DNA from 4 places in the Thauera sp. JM12B12 genome. Region 3 is predicted to be linked to each of the others. Evidence: predicted binding sites of a transcription regulator. Region 3 holds the regulator's gene; each other region holds the start of a gene.
What was found. Region 3 encodes sigma-54, which starts transcription at its own class of promoters, with help from an activator protein. Its sites were predicted from a motif close to TGGCACGCTTNCTGCTNA; they were not measured.
Positions count from the first base shown of each region.

Region 1: a site for sigma-54 is predicted at 1,623-1,640, ahead of AAG895_RS14135 (PEP-CTERM sorting domain-containing protein). Genes of this name have one in related genera too.
Region 2: a site for sigma-54 is predicted at 1,548-1,565, ahead of metK (methionine adenosyltransferase). Genes of this name have one in related genera too.
Region 4: a site for sigma-54 is predicted at 1,311-1,328, ahead of AAG895_RS01850 (TorF family putative porin). Genes of this name have one in related genera too.

Region 1 is NZ_CP154859.1:3,124,253-3,128,533, reverse strand. It holds gene AAG895_RS14145 (DNA methyltransferase) at 1-1,217, shown strand, start outside; gene AAG895_RS14140 (hypothetical protein) at 1,256-1,471, shown strand; gene AAG895_RS14135 (PEP-CTERM sorting domain-containing protein) at 1,695-2,273, shown strand; gene AAG895_RS14130 (ABC transporter ATP-binding protein) at 2,429-3,388, shown strand; gene AAG895_RS14125 (ABC transporter permease) at 3,385-4,146, shown strand; gene AAG895_RS14120 (Glu/Leu/Phe/Val dehydrogenase) at 4,211-4,281, opposite strand, start outside.
Region 2 is NZ_CP154859.1:3,882,181-3,886,461, forward strand. It holds gene AAG895_RS17640 (lipid A biosynthesis acyltransferase) at 1-394, opposite strand, end outside; gene AAG895_RS17645 (lysophospholipid acyltransferase family protein) at 391-1,284, opposite strand; gene metK (methionine adenosyltransferase) at 1,654-2,817, shown strand; gene AAG895_RS17655 (calcium/sodium antiporter) at 3,030-4,109, shown strand; S-adenosyl-L-homocysteine riboswitch at 4,217-4,281, shown strand, end outside.
Region 3 is NZ_CP154859.1:644,485-648,765, reverse strand. It holds gene recX (recombination regulator RecX) at 1-280, shown strand, start outside; gene lptB (LPS export ABC transporter ATP-binding protein) at 267-989, shown strand; gene AAG895_RS02840 (RNA polymerase factor sigma-54) at 1,012-2,469, shown strand; gene raiA (ribosome-associated translation inhibitor RaiA) at 2,487-2,810, shown strand; gene ptsN (PTS IIA-like nitrogen regulatory protein PtsN) at 2,950-3,435, shown strand; gene hprK (HPr(Ser) kinase/phosphatase) at 3,404-4,281, shown strand, end outside.
Region 4 is NZ_CP154859.1:427,818-432,098, forward strand. It holds gene amt (ammonium transporter) at 1-168, opposite strand, end outside; gene glnK (P-II family nitrogen regulator) at 183-521, opposite strand; gene AAG895_RS01850 (TorF family putative porin) at 558-1,265, opposite strand; gene AAG895_RS01855 (accessory factor UbiK family protein) at 1,528-1,779, shown strand; gene AAG895_RS01860 (YifB family Mg chelatase-like AAA ATPase) at 1,887-3,401, shown strand; gene AAG895_RS01865 (multidrug effflux MFS transporter) at 3,467-4,281, shown strand, end outside.

The DNA of each region.
Region 1 (4,281 bases), 1.7 Mb from region 3:
TCAAGCGTTACATTACTGGCCGCGACTTGGCCCAGACAATGCGGGTTCAGTACGTGATCGACACCTTTGGGCTCACGCAGAATGATTTAAGACAGACGTATCCAGATGCGTTTCAGTGGCTTCACGACCGGGTCAAACCTGAGCGGGACAAGAACCCGCGCGAGAAATACCGGCGCGACTGGTGGATTCATGCCGAACCGAGGGGTAGGTTCAGAGCGGCTCTCGCAGGGCTTGAGCGAATCACCGTTACTTCCCGTACTTCAAGGCACCGGGTCTTTCAGTTCATTGGGTCCTCGTTCTTGCCGGAGACGAAGGTTCTTGTTTTCGGATTCGATGACGCGCTTCAGCTTGGCGTGTTGTCATCCCGGTTGCACGTTTGCTTTGCCAATCGGGTTGGCGGGTGGCTGGGAGTGGGCAATGACTCGACCTATAACCACTCGGACTGCCTTGAGAAATTCCCCTTCCCCGACCCCACCCCCACCCAGGCCGCCCGCATCCGAGAGCTCGCCGAGCAGCTCGACGCCCACCGCAAGCGCCAGCAGGCGCAGCACCCCGAGCTGACCCTCACCGGCATGTACAACGTGCTCGAAAAGCTGCGCGCCGGCGACACGCTCACGCCCAAGGAGCGCACGATCCACGAGCAGGGCCTGGTGTCGGTGCTGCGCGAACTGCACGACGCGCTCGACAGCGCGGTGTTCGAGGCCTACGGCTGGGGCGACCTCGGAGCCGAACTCGTCGGCAAGCCTGGCGCCACCACCCCGCTGCCCGACAAACCCGAAGCCCAGGCCGCCGCCGAGGAAGAACTGCTGCGCCGCCTGGTCGAACTCAACGCCGCCCGCGCCGCCGAAGAAGCCCGCGGCCTGGTGCGCTGGCTGCGCCCCGACTACCAGAACCCCGGCGCCGCGCAAACCGGGCCGGGTGGCGCCGCCCCCGAGCAGCTCGAAGCCGAACTCGAAGGCGGGGCCGCCGCCGCTGAAGTCGATGCCGACGCCTTGCCGGGCGCAGCTCCTGCCGCCGGCAAGGCCGCGTGGCCCAAGAACATGCGCGAACAGGTCGCCGCCGTGCGCAGCGCGCTCGCCCACCAGCCCCTGCCCGCCGAGGCCATCGCCGCCCGCTTCAAGCGCACGCCCCGCGCCGGCGTGCAGGCCGTGCTCGAAGCGCTGGAGGAACTGGGCATGGTGGTGCGCGAGGACGGCGCGTATCGGCTGCAGGGGTGAATGAATGAGCCGTCTTGTCCGGGAATCTGACAGCACCTATGCAGGTGTTGGCGGCGCTTGCGCAACGACGGCGATGGGTTTCGGTCTACTTCGGCTGGCGCCCGAACCTTCCTGACGAGGGCGACAACCATCTTTTCGAACTGGCGCTTGCCGCGTGGGATACGGAGAATCACTTTCGTGCCCTCGCGGCCACGGGCGATGTTCAAGCCGCGCTCGCGGTTCTGGACCGGCTCGATGCTGCGGATCGTGAGTAGATAACATTCGCATCGCGGCGTCCAACACCGCCGGCGACCTTGGCGATCAGGCCGCCGCCTTCCTTGCCCGGCGTCGAGATTTCTTACAGTGCGCGGGCGCCGCGCCAGACGAACAAGGGCAAGCTGCTGTTCTCAAAGGGCGGGTTCTTTGTGGCATGGAATTTGCTAAAAGCTGCTCCTGCGTTCAGTTGCATCTCAAAGGAAACACAATATAAAAAGGCTCGTGCTTGCCGCAGCCCTGTCGCTTGCGACGCTCCAGGCGAGCGCTGCGGTGATTGATTTCAATGGCCTCGCGCACGATGGGGTTCTCATCGAGGTCAATCCCCTCGCATATGGCGGGTTCCTGTTCTCGAACAGTGTCGATAAGCAGGAAGCCCTGGGGGTCTGGGGCCGGAACGAAGTCCAGCAGGCCGATCCCGGCAAGGCCGCGGTCTACGTCAATTTCGCGGGCGCGACGACAACGATGACGCGCGCCGGAGGGGGCGTGTTCGATTTCTTCGCGATCGACCTCGCCGATGTCTATAACGAGGGGACCTCGTCCACGATTCGGTTCACCTTCACCCAGCAGGGCGGGGGCACCCAGATGGAGAACGTAACCCTCGACCAGCTGGTCGGTCTGCAGACCTTCGTCTTCAATAAGACGGCGCTCACGAGCGTTGCCTGGGGCTCGGCGGATGGCACTGGCGGCTGGAATCAGTTCGACAACATCGTGGTCGATCCCGCCACGGTCCCCGAGCCCGCCACGCTTGCTCTGCTTGGACTCGCCCTGACGGGCCTCGGCTTCCTTCGCCGCAAGGCCTGAGCCAGGGAGCCTCGAAGCGGTCCGACCGGGCAGGTGTCGCCCGCTGCCGCGGGCGCACAACGCGGCGCTGTGCGGCCGGGATGATCCGTGCGATGGCGTGCGCGCGTTTGGGCTCCGGGGCGAGGTGGGGAAGGCGATCTGTTATCTTCGGCCCCATGGACCCCATCATCTCGATCTCCGGTCTCTCCAAGACCTACGCCTCCGGCTTCGCTGCGCTGAAGGGTGTCGACCTCGACATCCGCCGCGGCGAGATCTTCGCCCTGCTCGGGCCCAACGGCGCCGGCAAGACCACGCTGATCAGCATCGTGTGCGGGCTGGTCAATGCCAGCGCCGGCAGCGTGCAGGTCGATGGCCACGACATCGTGCGCGACTACCGCGCCGCGCGCGAACGCATTGGCCTGGTGCCGCAGGAACTGACCACCGATGCCTTCGAGACGGTGTGGAACACGGTGAGCTTCTCGCGCGGCCTGTTCGGCAAGCCGCCCAATCCGGCCTATCTCGAGCAGCTGCTCAAGGACCTGTCGCTGTGGGCGAAGAAGGACGCCAGGCTGATGATGCTCTCGGGCGGCATGAAGCGCCGTGTGCTGATCGCCAAGGCCTTGTCGCACGAGCCGCGCATCCTGTTCCTGGATGAACCCACCGCCGGCGTGGACGTCGAGTTGCGCCGCGACATGTGGCAGCTCGTGCGCCGGCTGCGCGACAGCGGCGTCACCGTCATCCTGACCACGCACTACATCGAGGAGGCCGAGGAGATGGCCGACCGCATCGGCGTGATCGCCCGGGGCGAGCTGATCCTGGTCGAGGACAAGGCCGCGCTGATGAAGAAGCTCGGCGGCAAGCAGCTCACCCTGCACCTCGCCACGCCGCTCGCCGAGGTGCCCGCGGGGCTTGCGCGCTATGGGCTGGCGCTCGGCAAGGGCGGCGGTACGCTGGTCTATCGCTACGAGATGGGGCAGGGCGGCGAAACCGAGGACAACGCGATCGCCGACCTGCTGCAGGACCTCGCCGCCGCCGGCATCGCCTTCGCCGACCTGCACACCACCCAGCGCTCGCTGGAGGAGATCTTCGTCAGCCTGGTGAGCGAGCGCGAACCGGCCGGGGAGGGGGCACGATGAACTGGCACGCGGTCCGCGCGATTTACTTCTTCGAGATGGCGCGCACCAAGCGCACGCTGCTGCAGAGCGTGCTGGCGCCGGTGATCACCACGTCGCTGTACTTCGTCGTGTTCGGCGCGGCGATCGGCGCGCGCATCCCCGAGGTGGAAGGGGTGAGCTACGGCGCCTTCATCGTGCCCGGGCTGATCATGCTCAACCTGCTCACGCAGAGCGTGTCGAACGCGTCCTTCGGCATTTTCTTCCCCAAGTTCTCGCGCACGATCTACGAGCTGCTGTCGGCGCCGGTGTCGCACTTCGAGATCGTGCTCTCCTACGTGGGCGCGGCCGCGACCAAGGCGGTGATCCTGAGCGTGATCATCCTCGCCACCGCCACCTTCTTCGTGCCGCTGCGCATCGAGCATCCTCTGTGGATGGTGGGCTTCCTGCTGCTCACCGCAGTGAGCTTCAGCCTGCTCGGCTTCATCCTCGGCATCTGGGCGGACAACTTCGAGAAGCTGCAGCTGGTGCCGCTCCTGATCATCACTCCGCTCACCTTCCTCGGCGGCAGCTTCTACTCGATCGACATGCTGCCGGCGGCGTGGCGCACGGTGTCGCTGTTCAACCCGGTCGTGTATCTGGTGAGCGGCTTTCGCTGGAGCTTCTACGGCACGGCGGACGTGGGGGTGGAGGTGAGCCTGGCGATGACGCTGCTCTTCCTCGCGGTGTTCGTGGCGATCGCGACCTGGATGCTGCGCACGGGGTATCGCTTGAAGCCCTGATGGTGCCGGCGCTGCGGGCGCTCCTCACCCCGCTGGATGGGTGAGGAGCGCCGGTCTGGTGCGATCAGGGATACAGCCCGCGCTCGGCGCGCGCCTCGAGCACGCGGTGGCAGGCGATGATGAAGGCGGCGGTGC
Region 2 (4,281 bases), 930 kb from region 3:
AATCGCCCTCGAGCGTGAGCCGGGTGCCGGCCATGTCCAGACCGAGGAAGTGCGGCGCCAGCAGCAGCACCGGGCGGCCCTCGGCGCGCAGGCGCTGGAGGTGCTCGAGCCCGTCGATGCGCACCGTGGCGCGCAGGCGCTCGGGGCTGGCCCACCACGCCAGGCCGCGCTCGAGCATGCTGCGTCCGGTGAAGGCGAAATGACGCCGGGCCAGCGCGCGCCGCTCCGCCTCGGACAATTCGGGGAAGCACAGCCGCAGGTTGATCAGCGCCACCTTTCGCCGCGGCACCACCACCCAGTAGAGCAGCCAGCCGAAGCCCGTGCCGATGCGCGCCAGCACCGCCAGCGGCAGCCAGTGCAGCAGCCAGATCAGTCCGATGATGAGACGGCTCATGATGTGCGCTCCGCGTCCGCGTCCGCCTCGGCCTGCGGCGCCTCGTCCTCGCGCTCGCGGCGCGGCCCCTTGTAGCGGTTGTAGCCCCACAGGTACTGCTGCGGGCACTGCAGGATCATGCGCTCGACCTCGCGGTTGATGATGGCGACGTCGGTGTCGAGCTCGCCGGTCAGCGCCTCGGTCGGCGCCTGCAGGCGGAACACGTAGCCCTCGCCGCGCGGCAGGCGCTCGGCCCAGGTATAGATCACGCGCACGCCCTTCACCGCCGCCAGGCGCGCGGCCAGCGTCATCGTCCACGCCGGCCTGCCGAAGAACGTGGACCACACGCCCTCGCCGGCACCGGGCACCTGGTCGGGCAGCATGCCCACCGCCTCGTGGCTGCGCAGGGTCTTGACGAGCTTGCGCACGCCGGACAGATCGGCCGGCGCGGTGCGCATCTGGCCGCGTGCGCGCCCACCTTCCATCAGCGGCTGCAGCACTTCCTTGCGCGGCGGGCGATAGAGCACGGTGATCGGAATCTGCGCCGCGATGCACTGCGCGGTGATCTCGAAGCAGCCCAGGTGCGGGGTGATGAAGAGGATGCCGGCGCCATCCGCGCGCGCCGCCTCGACCAGCTCCCAGCCCTCGGTGCGCACCGCGCTCGCCACCACCTCGGCCGCCGGCCGGCCCCAGATGAAGGGCAGCTCGAGCGCCTGACGGCCGGCCTCGACCACGGCCGCACGCAGCACCGCCTCGTCCTCGCGGCCGAGCGCGTTGAAGAGGTTCTCGCGCAGGCGGCGCGCATACGAGGGCGAGGCCTTGTAGGTCAGCCAGCCCGCCCAGCCACCGATGCGGTGCAGCCACGGCAGCGGCAGACGGGACAGGAGGCGGAATAAGCTCTGGAACAACACGAACGGGGTTCCGTAAAAGTGGCCTGAGCGTCGCGGAAACGACAATGATGGCTTGCGTGAGCGGCGATGACCCGCGAGAGCGGACTTGCCCGCGCAGATCGGTCGCTCGGTCGCGGCAATCGCGGGCAAGCCCGCTCCCATGGCGAGACGAAAATCACGATCCGGCCCGAATGCTTACACAGCCAGCCGCTTCGGTCTATAATCCGCGCTTCTCCGCCGAGTTAACTCGACAACTTGCAGGGCGGCGCGGTGCCTGGAGGGCCTCGCAAAAATACTGCTAAAGCGTCGGCTGCTCGACGAAATCCCCGGAGCTGGCCGCAGACGCAAGGCCACGGCTTACGGGGATTTTTGTTTTCAAGGAGCAGCACCATGGCAGCGTTTCTCTTCACCTCCGAATCGGTCTCCGAAGGCCATCCCGACAAGGTCGCCGACCAGGTCTCCGACGGCGTGCTCGACGCCATCCTGGCCGAAGACCCGAAGGCGCGCGTCGCCTGCGAGACGCTGGTGTCCACCGGCCTCGTCGTGATCTCGGGCGAGATCACCACCACCGCCCACCCCAACTACCGCGAGATCGCGCAGGACGTCATCCGCCGCATCGGCTACGACAACTCCGACATCGGCTTCGACTACAAGAGCTGCGCGGTACTGGCGGCGATCAACCGCCAGTCGCCCGACATCGCCCAGGGCGTCAATGCCGCCAACGACGACCCGCTCGACCAGGGCGCGGGCGACCAGGGCCTGATGTTCGGCTACGCCACCAACGAGACCGACAGCCTGATGCCGCTGCCGATCTACTACGCCCACCGCGTCATGCAGCGCCAGGCCGAGGTGCGCAAGGACGGCCGCCTGCCGTGGCTGCGCCCGGACGCCAAGAGCCAGATCACCGTGAAGTACGTCGACGGCAAGCCGGTGGCGATCGACACCGTGGTGGTGTCCACCCAGCACGACCCCGACGTCACCCAGGAGCAGATCCGCGAGGCGGTGATCGAGCTGATCATCAAGCCGGTGCTGCCGCCCGAGCTGATGCAGGGCAACGTTCGCTACCTGGTGAACCCCACCGGCCGCTTCGTGGTCGGCGGTCCGCACGGCGACTGCGGCCTCACCGGGCGCAAGATCATCGTCGACACCTATGGCGGCGCGGCCCACCACGGCGGCGGCGCGTTCTCGGGCAAGGACCCGTCCAAGGTCGACCGCTCGGCCGCCTACGCCGGCCGCTACGTGGCCAAGAACATCGTCGCCGCCGGCCTCGCCGACAAGTGCGAGGTGCAGGTGGCCTACGCGATCGGCGTGGCGCGCCCGGTGTCGCTGATGGTCAACACCTTCGGCACCGGCAGGATCGCCGACGAGAAGATCGTCGACCTGATCGGCAAGCACTTCGACCTGCGTCCGAAGGCCATCATCCAGACGCTCGACCTGCTGCGCCCGATCTACTCGCGCACCGCGGCCTACGGTCACTTCGGTCGCGACGAGCCGGAGTTCTCGTGGGAGCAGACCGACAAGGCCGCCGCGCTGCGCGCCGACGCGGGGCTCTGAGCGGCCGGGCGGGCGGCGCCTGCCTCGTCCGTGGGAGCGGGCTTGCCCGCGAAAGCAGCGTCTGAGCGCGATGTTCGCGGGCAAGCCCGCTCCCATGGATCAGCGACGTCCGCGGAGCATGGCTTCCCACAGAATCTATCCCCGGAACCCCACACCATCCCACGCGCTCCGACCCGTGTGTCACCACATTCTTGCGGCCACAGAGTTTCTCCATGCTTGAACAAGTCCTGATGTTCGCCCTCGGCCTGGTCGTCCTCGTCATCGGCGCCGACGTGCTCGTGCGCGGTGCCTCGCGACTGGCCGTCTCCTTCGGCGTCTCGCCCCTGGTGGTCGGCCTCACCGTGGTCGCCTTCGGCACCAGCGCGCCGGAGATGGCGGTGTCGGTGGGCTCGGCGCTGTCGGGCAGCCCCGACCTGGCGATCGGCAACGTGGTCGGCAGCAACATCGCCAACATCCTGCTCATCCTCGGCATCTCGGCGCTGATCACGCCACTGCTGGTCGATGAACAGATCATCCGCCAGGAGATCCCGATCATGATCGGCGCCTCGGCGCTGCTGGTGGTGATGGCGCTCGACGGCAACATCGGGCTGCTGGAGTCGATCGCGCTGTTCGTGCTGGTGATCGCCTACACGGTGTTCCTGGTCGTGCAGTCGCGGCGGGCGTCGAAGAACGTTCAGGACGAGTTCGAGACCGAGATCCCGACCTCGAACTGGGATCGCCACTGGAGCGTGCAGCTGGCGCTGATCGGGGTCGGCCTGGCGATGCTGGTGGTGGGCGCGGACTGGCTGGTGGATTCGGCCGTCGCCTTCGCGCGCGCCTTCGGTGTCAGCGACCTGGTGATCGGCCTCACGGTGGTTGCGGTCGGCACCTCGATGCCCGAGATCGCCACCTCGATCGTCGCCGCCATCCGCGGCCAGCGCGACATCGCGGTGGGCAACGTGGTGGGCAGCAACGTGTTCAACATCCTCGCGGTGCTCGGTCTCACCGGCATCGTCTCGGGCGCGGGCCTGCCGGTATCGGAGGCGGCGCGCAACTTCGACCTGTGGGTGATGCTGGCGGTGGCCTTCGCCTGCCTGCCGATCATGATCACCGGACGCGAGATCGCGCGCTGGGAAGGCGGCGTGTTCCTCGCCTACTACGCGGTGTATACGTCCTGGCTGATCCTGCAGGCCCAGCAGCATGCCAGCCTGCCGGCCTTCTCCGGGATCATGCTCGGCTATGTGATGCCGCTCACGGTGATCACCATCGTGGTCAGCATCGTGCGCAGCAACGGCAGGCGCAGCGACACCTGACCGGGCTGAACCGTGGGAGCGGGCTTGCCGGCGAACATCGGCGGCTGAACGCCACATTCGCGGGCAAGCCCGCTCCCACTGCAGTTTGCTTTGCTATAATCCGCGTGTTTTCCGAGGAGCGCTGCGAGGCGCCGGCCGCATCCCCTGCTGCCAGGCCCCCAGGCTCGGACCC
Region 3 (4,281 bases):
GGCCTTCGTGCGCGGCAAGGCGGCGCGCTTCGGCACCAGCCGGCTGCGCAGCGAGCTCGCCCGGCGCGGCATCGAGCGTGACCTGATCGACGCGGCGCTCGCTGGCGAGTGCGTAGAATCGGAAGCGGAGCGTGCCCGCACCGTGTTGCGCAGCCGCTTCACCGAACCGCCCGCCGACGCCCGCGAATGGGCTCGCCAGGCGCGCTTCCTGCAAACCCGCGGCTTCGCGCCCGACCTGATCCGCAAGCTGCTGAAAGAGCCCTACGATGAGTCTGCTTAAGGTCGCCGGCCTGCAAAAGCGCTACAAGGCGCGCACCGTCGTGCACGACGTCGGCTTCGAGGTCGGCTCCGGCGAGGTGGTCGGCCTGCTCGGTCCCAACGGTGCCGGCAAGACCACCTGCTTCTACATGATCGTCGGCCTGGTGCGCGCCGACGGCGGCCAGATCACCCTCGACGGCAAGGACCTCACCCACCTGCCGATCCACGCTCGCGCGCGACTCGGCCTGTCCTACCTGCCGCAGGAAATGAGCGTGTTCCGCAAGCTGACGGTGGCCGAGAACATCCAGGCCGTGCTCGAGCTGCAGAACCTGGAGAAGCGCCAGGTGGGCGAGCGCCTCGACGAACTGCTGCACGAACTCGGCATCCACCACCTGCGCAACAACACCGCGATCTCGCTCTCCGGCGGTGAACGCCGGCGCTGCGAGATCGCGCGCGCGCTGGCCACCGACCCGCGCCTGATCCTGCTCGACGAGCCCTTCGCCGGCGTGGATCCGATCGCGGTGATCGACATCCAGAAGATCATCCGCTTCCTCAAGGAGCGCGGCATCGGCGTGCTGATCACCGACCACAACGTGCGCGAGACGCTCGGCATCTGCGATCGCGCCTACATCATCAGCGAAGGCCGCGTGCTCGCCAGCGGCCAGCCCACCGAGATCATCGACAACGAGCGCGTGCGCCAGGTCTATCTCGGCGAGCACTTCCGCCTGTGAGCGCACGCAGCGGACCGACGCGATGAAGCCCAGTCTCCAGCTCAAGCTCTCCCAGCACCTCACGCTGACCCCGCAGCTGCAGCAGTCGATCAAGCTGCTGCAGCTGTCGACGATCGAGCTCAACCAGGAGATCGAGCGCATCCTGCTCGAGAACCCGATGCTCGAACGCGAGGACGGCGACGGCGCGGACTTCGCTCCGAGCCCGCCCCCCACACCCTCGTCCGAACGCGAGTCGAGCAGCGAGAGCGCCGCCGAATCGCCCCCGGCCGACAGCGCGTCGCGCGAGGGCGGCGAGGGCAGCAGCGAGGACGAAGGCATCGACTGGTCCAACGTCGGCACCGGCGCATCCAGCCGCAGCGAGAGCGACGACGACGATGTCGACTACCAGGATCTGCAGGCCGCGAGCACATCCCTGCGCGAACACCTCGACCAGCAGGTGGCGCTGTCGCCGCTCAGCGACCGCGACCGCGCCCTGGTGCGCTTCCTGATCGAGGCACTCGATGACGACGGCTACCTGCACCAGCCGCTCGAGGACCTGCTCCAACTGCTGCCGCCCGAGTCCGAGGTCGATCTCGACGAGCTCACCATCGCCCTCCACCACGTGCACAACCTCGAGCCCGCCGGCATCGGCGCCCGCAGCCCGCAGGAATGCCTGGCGCTGCAGCTGCGCACGCTGCCCGACTCGCCGATCCGCGCGCTCGCCCTCGACATCGCCACGCGGCACCTCGAGCTTCTCGCCGACCGCAACTTCGCCCGCATCAAGAAGCTCACCGGCTGCGACGACGACGCCCTGCGTGCCGCGCAGGCGCTGATCTGCAGCCTCGACCCCCACCCCGGCTCGCGCTACTCGAACACCGAGACGCGCTACGTGCTGCCCGACGTCGTCGTGCGCAAGCTGCGCGGGCGGTGGACGGTCACGCTCAACCACGACGCCATGCCGCGCCTGCGCATCAACCGCCTGTACGCCAGCCTGCTGCAGCAGAACCGCGGCCAGGGCGGCGGACTCGGCGGCCAGCTGCAGGAGGCACGCTGGCTGATCAAGAACGTGCAGCAGCGTTTCGACACCATCCTGCGCGTATCCCAGGCCATCGTTGACCAGCAACGGCAGTTCTTCGATCATGGGGACGTGGCGATGCGGCCACTCACCCTCCGGGAGATCGCGGACCAGCTCGAGCTGCATGAATCCACCGTCTCGCGCGTCACCACGCAGAAGTACATGGCGACCCCGCGTGGCGTGTTCGAACTCAAGTATTTCTTCGGCAGTCATGTCGCCACCGACACCGGTGGAGCTGCATCCTCGACGGCGATTCGGGCGCTGATCCGCCAGCTGGTGGATGCCGAAGACAGCAAGAAGCCGCTGTCCGACGCCAAGATTGCGGAAGTTTTGGGCCAGCAGGGTATCGTGGTCGCGCGGCGGACGATCGCCAAATACCGCGAGTCCCTCAATATCCCGCCGGTCAGTCTGCGCAAATCCATCTGACAACAACAGGAGTTACCATGAATCTCAACATCACCGGGCGCCACGTGGAAGTCACCCCCGCCATCCGCGACTACGTGACCACCAAGCTCGACCGCGTCATTCGTCACTTCGACAACGTCACCAGCGTCTCCGTGATCCTCTCGGTCGAGAAGCTCAAGCAGAAGGCCGAAGTCACCCTCCACGTGCGCGGCAAGGACCTCTTCGTCGAGAGCGACGACGCCGATCTCTATGCCGCCATCGACGCGATGACGGACAAGCTCGACCGCCAGGTGCAGAAGTACAAGCAGAAGCAGTCCGACCACAACCACGAGACGCTGAAGCACCAGACCCCCGAAGCCTGACGCCTGCGTTGCAGCCCCACGTCCGGGGTGTGGTTATAATGCGCGCGTTTTCACGACGCGATCTCCACTCGCCCCGGACCGTCTGCCCGCCCTGCGCGGCAGTCCCGAAATCCCGGGCGTTGCGCGAGCCAACCTGCGAATGAGCCTCATATCCCAACTCCTGCCACTGTCCAATGTGGTGGTCGATCTCGACGCGAGCAGCAAGAAGCGCGTCTTCGAGCAGGCTGGCCTGCTGTTCGAGAACAACCAGGGCATCGCCCGCAGCACCGTGTTCGACAGCCTGTTCACCCGCGAGCGGCTTGGCTCGACCGGTCTGGGCCAGGGCATCGCGATCCCGCACGGGCGGATCAAGGGCCTGAAGGAGGCCGCCGGTGCGTTCCTGCGCCTGGCGACCCCGGTGCAGTTCGACGCCCCCGACGGGCGGCCGGTGAGCATGCTCTTCGTACTCCTCGTCCCCGAGCAGGCCAACGAGACGCATCTGCAGCTCCTGTCGGAGCTGGCACAGATGTTCAGTGATCGCGAGTTCCGCGAAGCCCTGCAGAGCGCACCCGACAGCGCCCACATCCACCAGATGTTCCTCAAGTGGGACGCCGATGCGGCAAACCAGCGTAGCGCGGCTGTATGAGGCGCACCGCGACAGCCTGAGCCTCAGCCACGTCAGCGGCCGCCTCGACGCGCGGCTGTCGGTCGGCGAGGAGCGCATCTGGCCGGCCGACCTCGTCGGCCACCTCAACCTGATTCACCCCACCCGCCTGCAGGTGCTCGGCACCGCAGAGCTGGCGTGGGCGCAACGTCAGTCCAACGAGAAGGTGGCACGCCACCTCAACGAGATCCTCTCCGCCCGCCCGCCCGCGATCATCGTCGCCGATGGCTGCGAGGTGCCAAACATCATCCACGGCATCTGCGAGGCGCACGACGTGGCGCTGTTCACCGCCCGCCACCCTTCGGCCAGCGTCATCGACCAGCTGCGCCTGTACGTGTCGCGCGAACTCGCCGAGAAGGTGTCCCTGCACGGCGTGTTCATGGACGTGCTCGGCGTCGGCGTGCTGATAACCGGTGACTCGGGTGCAGGCAAGTCCGAGCTCGGCCTGGAGCTCATCTCGCGCGGCCATGGACTGGTCGCCGACGACGTCGTGGAGTTTTCGCGCGTCGCCCCCACCGTGCTCGAAGGGCGCTGCCCCGAGATGCTGCAGGACTTCATCGAGGTGCGCGGCCTCGGCCTGCTCAACATCCGCACCATCTTCGGCGAGACCGCATGCAGGAGGAAGATGCGCCTGCGCCTGATCTGCCATCTGGACCGCCGCCAGCCCGGCCCGGACGATCCCTGCCGGCTGCCACTGCAGCAGGAGACGCAGGACATCCTCGGCGTGAGCATCGCGCGCGTGGTGCTGCCGGTCGCCGCCGGACGCAACCTGGCGGTCCTGCTCGAGGCCGCGGTACGGTCGACCATCCTGCAACTGCGCGGCATCGA
Region 4 (4,281 bases), 220 kb from region 3:
CAGGCCGGGCAGGGCCATCATCAGCACGAGCAGCGTGGAGGTCATGATCCAGGCCACGTCGCCCTTGTTGACCTCGACCGCGGCGGCGGCGGCCTCCTGGGCGAAGGCGCCGCCCGATGCGCCGGCGAGCAGGGCTGCAGCCGGCAGGAATGCGAAGAGCTTCTTCATTTTGCGGTTCTCCCTTACAGCGCGTCCGAGCCGGTCTCGCCGGTGCGGATGCGGATGGCCTGTTCCAGATCGAAGACGAAGATCTTGCCGTCGCCGATCTTGCCGGTCGCGGCGGATTTCTCGATGGCCTCGATGGCCTGGTCGAGGATGTCGTCGGGGATCGCGGCCTCGACCTTCACCTTGGGCAGGAAATCGACGACGTACTCGGCGCCACGGTAAAGCTCGGTGTGGCCCTTCTGGCGGCCGAAGCCCTTGACCTCGGTGACGGTGATGCCCTGCACACCGATCGCGGACAGCGCCTCGCGCACTTCGTCGAGCTTGAAGGGCTTGATGATGGCGGCGATGAATTTCATGGTGTTCTCCGGTTGCGTTTGATGCCGGGGGCGTTGTCAGAAGCTCTTGCTGACGGACAGGATCACGCGCGAGTCGGCGAGGTCGCTGTTGTTCACATCGGTGTCGACGTAGTGCAGGCCGAAGTTCAGCCCCACGAACTCCTTGGAGACGCTCAGTTTCCAGTCGGTGTAGTCGTCCTGGCCCTTGATGTCGTTGTATCCGACGTGGGCGCCCAGGGTGACGCCGTAGCCGACATCGACCGCGGCGCTCAGGTCGTAGTACTGGCTGCCGTCGGAATTCGTGTAGCCGAACAGGTCGGTGAAGGCATACGAGTACTTGAAGGACAGGAACTCCCACGACAGGCCGACGTAACCCTCGAGCGTGTTCGGGCTGTTGTAGGGCTTCGGATAGCTGCCCGGGTAGTAGTACTGCAGCAGGCCGACGTCGTAGCCGATGGCGCCGACGCTGCCCTTGTAGCCGCCGTAGATGTCGATCTCGAGGCTGTTGCTGACGTTCGGGCTGCTGTCGGACAGCCAGGACACGTTCGAGCCCCACACGCCGACGTAGAGGCCGCTGTCGTGGGCGTAGTCGAAGCCGCCCTGCAGCGCCGGTCGCTCGTCGGTCTGGCTGTAGCCGCGGTAGGCGTAGTCGGAGACGAGGCCGACGTTGGCGGCGATCGGGCTGTCCTCGGCATGGACGCTGCCGGCGAAGGGCAGGGCGGCGAGGAGGGTGGCAAGCGTTGCAGCGGCGGTCTTGGTTTTCATGATCATCTCCTGGGAAAGGGTGTCGGAATGCGTGACGAGGACCCTTAAGCAGATCGTGTGCCAGCTTTGCAGATGCCTTGTGCTTAGGGCGTTTGGAGTGGAGTGGCAGGCGTTTTTGTTGCGCTGCGCAATCGTTTCGCGCACGAAACTGGGTCGCAATGCACTGAAGTGGTGCATGTCGCCCCGAGCAGGGGGCTATTCCGGTGCGGGACGAGCGGCGTGCTAGACTTTGCGCCGTCTTCACACCTTTCCGCAGGCGATCATGAGCACTCCCCGCTTCCTCGACGAAATCGGCGCCAAGCTTTCCGAAATTGCGGCCAACAGTCCGGTGCGCGACATCGAAAAGAACGCCAAAGCCATGCTCGGCGGCGCGCTCGGCAAGCTCGATCTGGTCACGCGCGAGGAATTCGAGGTGCAGCGCGAGGTGCTCGCCCACGCCCGCGAGAAGCTGGCCGAGCTCGAGGCCCGCGTCGCCGAACTCGAAGCGCGCCTCGCCGGCGGCGACAAGTCCTGAGGACGCCCCGCGCCCGGACGGGGCGCCGTGCGATGCGTTTCAGATAATCGCTTTGTCATAAGCTGCGTCTCCGCTAGACTGGCGCCCCGCCCAGTCAGGAGATGCAGATGTCGCTCGCGCTCGTGCGCACCCGCGCGCTCGAAGGACTCGTCGCGCCCGAGGTCACGGTCGAGGTCCATCTCGCCAACGGGCTGCCGGCATTCAGCCTGGTCGGGCTGGCCGACACCGAGGTGCGCGAGGCCCGCGATCGTGTGCGCGCGGCGATCCAGTCCTCGCAGTTCGAATTTCCCCAACGCCGCATCACCGTCAACCTGGCGCCTGCCGACCTGCCGAAGGAGGGCGGGCGCTTCGACTTGGCGATCGCGGTCGGCATCCTGGTGGCCTCGGGGCAGGTCGCGGGGCGTCTGCTCGAGGGGCTGGAGTTCTGTGGCGAGCTGTCGCTGAACGGCGATCTGCGCCCGGTGCGCGGGGTGCTGGCGGCGGCGCTCGCGGCGGCCCGGGTGGCGCGCGGTCTGGTGCTGCCCGCAGGCAACGCGGCCGAGGCGGCGCTGGCACGGCGCGCCCAGGTGCTGCCGGCGGCGAGCCTGCTCGCGGTGTGTGCGCATCTCAATGGCCATACCGCCATCGAAACCACGAGCCGCGCGGATTCGACGGCGCCACGGCCGGCCGCAGCGGGCGCGCAGGGGGCCGACCTCGCCGATGTGCGCGGACAACTGCAGGCGCGGCGTGCGCTCGAGGTGGCAGCGGGCGGCAGTCATTCGCTGCTGCTCTTCGGCCCGCCGGGCGCCGGCAAGTCGATGCTGGCGCAGCGCCTGCCCGGCGTGCTGCCGCCGATGAGCGAGGAGGAGGCGATCGAGGCCGCCGCGGTGGCCTCGATCGAGGGCGCCTTCGATATCCGCGACTGGGGGCGACGGCCGTTTCGCGCACCACACCATTCGTCGTCGTCGGCGGCGCTGGTCGGTGGCGGTGCGGTGCCGCGTCCGGGGGAGATTTCGCTTGCCCATCGCGGCGTGTTGTTTCTGGATGAACTGCCCGAATTCGACCGCCGCGTGCTCGAATCACTGCGCGAGCCGCTCGAGACCGGCACGATCACGGTGTCGCGGGCGCGCCGACGGGCGGAATTTCCCGCCCGCTTCCAGCTCGTCGCCGCGATGAACCCCTGTCCCTGCGGCCACCATGGTGACCCCCAGCGCAACTGCCGGTGCACGCCCGACCAGGTCGCGCGCTACCGCGCCCGCCTGTCCGGGCCGCTGCTCGACCGCATCGACCTCGTCGTGGAGGTGCCGGCGATCGCGCCCGAGGCGCTCGCCGGCAGCGCACCCGGCGAGGATTCGGCCGCCGTTCGCGCCCGCGTCGAGCATGCGCGCACGGTGCAGATCGCACGCCAGGGCTGCGCCAACGCCGACCTGTCCGCCGGCGACGTGGAACGCCACTGCCGCCCCGATGCGGGAGGGGATCGCCTGCTGCAGCAGAGCATGCAGCGGCTGCAGCTGTCGGCGAGGGCGTATCATCGCGTGCTCCGGGTGGCGCGCACGCTTGCGGACCTCGTCGATGCGCCCCGCCCCGGCGTCGCGCACATCGCCGAGGCGATCCAGTACCGCCGCAGCCTCGACGGCCGCTGAAGCCGCCGTAGGCGAGCTTGCCGGCTGGCCCCGGCGCGTCGTCCTCTCCCGCTCACAAGGCCTGCATGCGCTCCAATCCCTCCACCGACCGCCTCGCCTTCATGCTGGCGATGCTCTCCGCCATCGGTCCGTTCGCGATCGATGCCTACCTGCCCGCGTTTCCGCACATCGCCGCCTCGCTCGCCGCCACCCAGCTCGAGGTGCAGCAGACGCTCACCGTCTACATGGCGGCGCTTGCACTGATGGTGCTGTGGCATGGTGCGCTCGCCGACCGCTTCGGTCGTCGCCGCGTGCTGCTGGCGCTCACTGCGCTGTTCGCGCTTGCCTCGCTGATCTGTGCGCTGGCGCCGAGCATCGAGTGGCTGTGGGTGGGACGCGCGCTGCAGGGGGTGAGCGGCGGCGCCGGGGTGGTGGTCGGGCGCGCCGTGGTGCGCGACCTGCACGACGGGCCGCAGGCGCAACGCCTGATGTCACGGGTGATGCTGATCTTCGCGCTGGCGCCGGCGCTGGCGCCGATGGTCGGTGCCGGACTGCTGGCGCTTGCCGGCTGGCGTTCGATCTTCGTCTTCCTGGCGGCCTTCGGGGCACTGCTGAGCTGGATGGTGTGGCGCTTCCTGCCGGAGACCCTGGATGTCGAGTCACGACAGCCGCTGCACCCGTTGAACCTGCTGCGCGGCTACGCCGGCGTGTTCTCCCATCCGGCCTTCATGCTGCTGGCGGCAGCGATCGCGCTCAATTTCAACGGCTTCTTCGTGTATGTGCTGTCGGCGCCCGTGTTCATCATCGAGCACCTCGGCCTGGGCAGCGGCGGCTTCATCTGGCTGTTCGGTCCGGCGGTGGCCGGCATGATGCTGGGCTCGATGCTGTCCGAGCGGGTTGC